Noviherbaspirillum saxi: one gene and its partner. The protein of the gene in region 1 interacts with the protein of each later gene in a pairwise test. Links are inferred from orthologs where the notes say so. Each region holds a gene or a part of one and is shown in the gene's direction. Other genes may lie near its edges.

Region 1 (3,060 bases):
GCACCCGCCTGCCGGTGCCGGTAATTATCGTTGGCAATGTATTCGTCGGCGGCACCGGGAAAACGCCATTCACGATCTGGCTGATTGAACAACTACGTGCGGCAGGCTTTTCTCCCGGCGTCATTTCGCGCGGATACGGCGGCAAAAATGCACTTCCGGTCGAGGTCGGACCTGACGCCAGGCCGGCACAGGTAGGCGACGAACCGGCCCTGATTGCCGCACGCGCCGGATGTCCGGTCATGATCGGACGTGACCGGGTCGCGGTCGCCCAGGCGCTGCTTGCCGCGCATCCGGCGGTCGATGTGATCGTGTCGGACGACGGTTTGCAGCATTACGCGCTAGAGCGCGACGTGGAAATCGTTATGTGCGACGAGCGTGGCGATGGCAATGGCTGGATGCTGCCGGCCGGCCCGCTGCGCGAACCGGCGGCGCGTCCGCGCGATTTCACCGTGGTCAATGCCGCTCATCTGCCGCCGCTTGTTCTGCCGCCGGCATATCGCATGCAACTGTCCGGCGAGGTCGCGGAGCGACTGTCCGACCGTGGGCATGCCATCCCGCTCGGCAATATCAGGGCGCCGCGCATTGTCGCCGCGGCCGGAATCGGTAATCCGGCCCGCTTTTTCGGCATGCTGAAAAAGGCTGGGCTGACGATAGAACCGCTGCCTTTGCCGGATCATTATGATTACGCCGACAACCCGTTTGCGCGCCTGCCCGCCGATATCATCCTGATCACCGAGAAGGATGCAGTAAAATGTACGCAGATTGATACGATGAAAACCGACCCGCGGCTGTGGGTCGTGCCTGTGACAGCGCGCATCGACAGCGCGCTCGCAAAACGAATAGTGGAGAAATGTCGTGGACGCCCGACTGCTTGATATCCTGGTTTGCCCGCTCTGCAAGGGGCCTCTTGAGTACGACAAGGCCGCGCAGGAACTGATCTGCAATCCGGACAAGCTGGCCTACGCGATCCGCGACGGTATTCCGATCATGTGGGCCGACGAAGCGCGCGACCTGAACGCCCCCCGCACGCCGGCCGACTCCTGAAGCCTCACTTACGGCAGTCGACCGTCTTGAGACGTCGACTTCTGCCGCTACGCTGCGGCGCCGATCACTCTGCCTATTAGTAAAACACTGTCATGCCATTTACCGTCATTATCCCGGCGCGTCTGGCGTCCACCCGCCTGCCCAACAAGCCGCTCGCCGATATCGGCGGCAAGCCCATGGTGGTGCGCGTGGCCGAGCGGGCCATGCAGTCCGGGGCGGCACGGGTAGCCGTTGCGACCGACCATGTCGATATCATGGCGGCCTGCACCGCGCATGGTGTCGAGGTGTACATGACGCGAGCCGACCATCCCTCGGGCACCGATCGGATTGCCGAAGTGGCGGCCGCGATGGGGTTGCCTGACGACGCTGTCATCGTCAATGTGCAGGGCGACGAACCGCTGATTTCTCCTGAATTGATCGCCGCGACCGGAGCGCTGATCAGCGCCGATGTGCCAATGGCGACCGCCGCGCATCCGATACAGGATGCTGCAGACGCCTTCAATCCCAACGTGGTAAAGGTCGTACTCGACAAGAACGGCAGGGCTTTGTATTTCTCACGGGCGACCATTCCCTGGCACCGTGACGGATTCGCGCAATCGCGCGAAACCATGCCTTCCGGGTACCAGCCGTTGCGCCATATCGGTTTGTATGCCTTTCGCAATGCATTCCTCCAGGGCTATCCGCGGCTCGCGATATCGCCGCTGGAGCAGGTCGAGGCGCTGGAGCAGTTGCGTGTGCTGTGGCACGGGTTTCCGATTGCCGTCCATGTGACCTCTGGACCACCTGCGGCGGGCGTCGATACGCCCGAAGACCTGGCCCGCGTGCGGGCTTGGTTTGGTCAAGGAAAATAGAAGAAATCGAGTGCGGTCTGCCGGTGAAACATGATTCTGTGGTAAGTTTCATGAAAAGTTGGCGTGATACAAACATGCTTTTGCTGGGACTCGTATCCCGCACCATAAAGAATTTAAAACCAGTCTAGGAAAATGTCATGCGTCTCATCCTTTTAGGAGCGCCAGGTGCCGGTAAGGGCACGCAAGCGAATTTCATTAAGGAAAAATTCAACATCCCGCAGATCTCGACCGGAGACATGCTGCGCGCCGCTGTGAAGGCCGGTACCCCGCTTGGTATCGAAGCCAAGAAAGTCATGGATGCGGGTGGTCTGGTATCGGACGACATCATCATCGGCCTGGTCAAGGACCGGCTCAAGCAGGATGACTGCGCGAATGGTTACCTGTTCGACGGTTTTCCGCGTACGATCCCGCAGGCGGATGCAATGAAGGATGCAGGCGTTGCCATCGACTACGTGCTTGAAATCGACGTACCCGATACCGCCATCATCGAACGCATGAGCGGCCGCCGTGTGCACCAGCCGTCCGGTCGCACCTATCACGTCGCTTTCAATCCGCCGAAACAAGCCGGCAAGGACGATTTGACCGGCGAAGAACTGATCCAGCGCGACGACGACAAGGAAGAAACCGTGCGCAAGCGCCTTGCCGTCTATCACGAGCAAACAGAAGTGCTGGTCGGCTATTACAACAAGTGGGCACAGTCCGGACAACCCGGCGCCCCGAAATATCGAAAAATTGAAGGTGTCGGACCGGTGGAAACGATCCGGGATAAATCCTTTGCAGCCTTGGCTGAGTAATCACAAAAAGCGGACACATGTCCGCTTTTTTGTTTTCCGCATGCTGAACCTAATCGGGACGATTGAGCCCAATCGACAAACAGCATGCATGTCCCTTCGGATGCATGTCCCCTCAGGACAGCTATAGCAGGAACCAGAACAGGATTGTCAGGTAGCAGCGACCGTCGCTACCGATACGATGAGCTTCAGCAGGTTGCGTAAAAGTTTTGCAGTGCATGAATCCGCAGGACCGCGGCAGTCGCTACACCGCTATTGAATAGCGTGAAGGTAGTGCCGGGATCCTCCGGAACGTGGTCGTTGTTTTAACTTTGTCGTGAACAACAATGGAGGAGTCGATATGGCAGCAGGATTGTGGTTTGCCGTAGCGTGCG
Region 2 (3,147 bases), on another replicon or contig:
TTCATGTCGACTGTGCGGCCTTCGCGACAGGCCACTTGTACGAATACGACATTGCTCGTATGGCTGATGCCGAGGTAGGAAGGCGTACAAATCAATTCATCGGGTCCGCGTTCGCTGATGACCTGGAAGCGGTCGTCCGCGGGTACGTTGAAAGTTTCCGTCAACGCCTGATGGACAGCGTCGGATACGTGCCGCTTGGCTTCGGCGGAACTGCCTTTGGGCAGGAAGATGGATACAAAAGGCATGGTGGCTCCTTGTGAATAGGTCGATGACAGGTTTGAGGCTGATTAAAACTGCTGCTGACAGAAGCACTGTAGAGCGTTAAGATATATTTGTAAAATTCAAAGTTTTAATTAAATACTTTTATATTTCTCATATATGAGCAAGCTCCTGTTGGATATGGATTTGCTGCGGACGCTGGTGATCGGCATTACCACAGGCAGCTTTGCGCGGGCCGCCGACCGGATTGGTCGATCCCAATCGGCCGTCAGCCTGCAAATGAAAAAGTTGGAAGAACAGCTTGATGTCGAGATCTTCGAGAAGCAGGGACGCGCGCTGGCGCTGACCCCGGCTGGCAAAACCCTGCACGATTACGCGCTGCGCATGCTGGAACTCAACGCGGAAACCGTGGCCGCCGTGCGCGGATCGGCGATCATGGGCAGCGTGCGCTTCGGCATGTCCGTCGACTTCGAAAACACTTGGCTGCCGGCGACGCTGGCACGTTTCGCCCGCTCTCATCCGCATGTCGCAATCGAAATACGCATGGACCGCAATTCGGTGCTGGCGGCGCAAATCGAGCGCAATGAAATCGATATCGCGCTGATCTTTTCCAACGACAGGCGCGCCGACATCAAGCGTGTCGCGGAACTGGACATGACCTGGATAGGCAAGCCGGACACGAATTGGCCATCCGAGGAACCCCTGCCGCTGCTATTGCTGGAGAGTCCCTGCATATTTCGGCAGGCAGCCATCAAGGCACTGGACGACGCGGGGATCAAATGGCGTATCGCCGTGACCAGTCTCAGCCTGGGCGGCCTATGGGCGGCGGCAGAAGCCGGACTTGGGCTGACGGTACGGTCGGCGGTGTCGATCCCGCATGGTTTGGCAAACATCGGACCCGCGCGTGCATTGCCCGCATTGCCTCGAATCGGTCTTTGTATATCGCAGGCCGATAAGCCGACAACACCAGCGATCTCCCGCTTGCATGAGGTAATTACCGAGGTGTTGGCGGAAAACCTTTCTCTGAAGTAAATAAACAAGAGATAACAAGAGAAGGATTTCAACGGGATCTCAAATAATCATGCAATGTGCTTGCTTCTAGACGACCGGTCTAGTAGTATCCATCCCATGGATCGCAACGCAAATTATCAGGACACTCGTGAACGCATTCTCTCGGCGGGAGAAGCGCTTATTCTTGCGCGCGGGTTTTCCGCTGTCGGCTTGAGTGAAATCCTGGGCAAGGCCGAAGTGCCGAAAGGCTCGTTTTATCATTACTTCAAATCGAAGGAAGGTTTCGGCGTAGCGCTGCTGGAGCGGTATTTTCAAGACTATGAATCGCGTTTTGCGACCCGCAATGCAGCAAGAACTTGCACGGGACGCGATCTGGTATTGGGTTACTTCAAGGTTTGGCTGGATAACCAGACTGCCTGCGGCGCGCATCATTCCTGTCTCGCGGTGAAGCTCGCGGCGGAAGTATGCGACCTGTCCGAAGCGATGCGCGAAGAACTGTCTGCCGGGATGAACCGCATTGTCGGACACTTTACGAGTGCGCTTCGGCTCGGCAAAACAGATGGATCCATCCATGAAGATATCGAACCGGAGCAACTGGCCGAGTCGCTATATGCAATGTGGGTAGGAGCGAGCGTGCTGGCACGGGCGAATGGTTCCAATGCTTCACTGGAGCGCGCTTATGCGCAAACCCGACAAATGCTTGACGGAACAAAGTAATAACGTGCCGGTCATTCGGCATTTTTTTGAATCGAAAATTAGACGACCGGTCTAATTATTTCTTTCTGGGCTATGCCCATTTTTATTCGGTCGCCACTAGCCGACCGGTCTAATAAAAGGAGCTTTTATGTACGACAACCTGCTGTCGCCGGTAAACGCCGGATCTATCACCTTATCCAACCGTACCGTCATGGCTCCGCTGACACGTTCGCGCGCCGGGCAACCGGGTGATGTTCCGACCGAATTGAATACTGAATACTACGCGCAACGCGCCGGTGCCGGCCTGATCGTGTCGGAAGGCACTCAAGTATCCAGACAAGGCCAAGGGTATGCGTGGACGCCAGGCATCTATACCGATGAGCAGGAAGCCGGCTGGAAAAAAGTCACCGAAGCAGTGCACGCGAAAGGCGGCCGCATCGCCGCCCAGTTATGGCACGTCGGTCGCATATCGCATCCGCTACTGCAAGCCGATGGCGCAGATCCCGTGGCTCCCTCCGCCGTGATTGCACGCAACGCGAAATGCTTCGTCGTCCAGCCTGACGGCACCACCGCGAATGTTCCGACCGGCAAGCCGCGTGCGCTGACCACGCCTGAAATCAAGGATATTGTCGAGCAATATCGTCAGGCGGCGGCGCGCGCCGATCGCGCCGGTTTCGATTTCATTGAAATCCATTCCGCGAACGGCTATCTACCGCATCAGTTCCTGTCGACCAATTCCAATCTGCGTACCGACGAGTACGGTGGCTCAATCGAAAACCGTGCGCGCTTCGTGCTTGAAGTAGTGGATGCGGCCATCGCCGAAATGGGTGCGGATCGCGTCGGCGTCAGGCTGTCACCGCACTTCATCGCGCATGACATAGCTGACGAAGAAGCCGACGCCAGCACCCTGTACCTGGCAAAGGAATTTACCCGTCGCGGCATCGCTTACCTGCACATTGCCGAGCCCGACTGGGTCGGCGGCCCCGAACTGAGCGATGAATTCCGCCGCCAGATCCGTGCGAACTTCAATGGCCTGCTGATTTTCTGCGGTGGCTATACGGCAGCCGAAGCCGACGCCCTGATTGCCAACAAGATCGGCGACGCAGTCGCATTCGGCCGTCCCTTCCTTGCCAACCCGGACCTGGTCGAACGTTTCCGTCACGGCGCGGGATTGAACAAGCCTGATCAAAGCACGTACTACGGTGGCAGCGGGCGTGGTTA

Evidence for each region.
Region 2: the proteins of kdsB (region 1) and D3871_RS21730 interact in binary tests that used the Escherichia coli proteins (3 or more experiments, as listed by UniProt). The link is inferred for Noviherbaspirillum saxi from one-to-one orthologs.

What each region holds. Positions count from the first base shown.
Region 1 is NZ_QYUO01000001.1:2,568,400-2,571,459, reverse strand. What follows is about bases 283-3,015. They hold kdsB (3-deoxy-manno-octulosonate cytidylyltransferase), read left to right. Parts: upstream 283-1,136; coding sequence 1,137-1,895; downstream 1,896-3,015. Other genes in these bases: adk (adenylate kinase), read left to right, coding at 2,033-2,689; D3871_RS12130 (Trm112 family protein), read left to right, coding at 856-1,044; lpxK (tetraacyldisaccharide 4'-kinase), read left to right, coding at 283-875. Outside these bases: more of lpxK, read left to right, coding at 1-282; D3871_RS12115 (sodium-translocating pyrophosphatase), read left to right, coding at 3,027-3,060. UniProt on the Escherichia coli protein: Activates KDO (a required 8-carbon sugar) for incorporation into bacterial lipopolysaccharide in Gram-negative bacteria.
Region 2 is NZ_QYUO01000002.1:1,322,799-1,325,945, forward strand. Bases 328-3,147 are described here. They hold D3871_RS21730 (TetR/AcrR family transcriptional regulator), read left to right. Parts: upstream 328-1,347; coding sequence 1,348-1,947; downstream 1,948-3,147. Other genes in these bases: D3871_RS21725 (LysR substrate-binding domain-containing protein), read left to right, coding at 400-1,251; D3871_RS21735 (alkene reductase), read left to right, coding at 2,075-3,147. In the rest of the region: D3871_RS21720 (tautomerase family protein), read right to left, coding at 1-245. UniProt on the Escherichia coli protein: Involved in response to both electrophiles and reactive chlorine species (RCS). Represses the transcription of the nemRA-gloA operon by binding to the NemR box.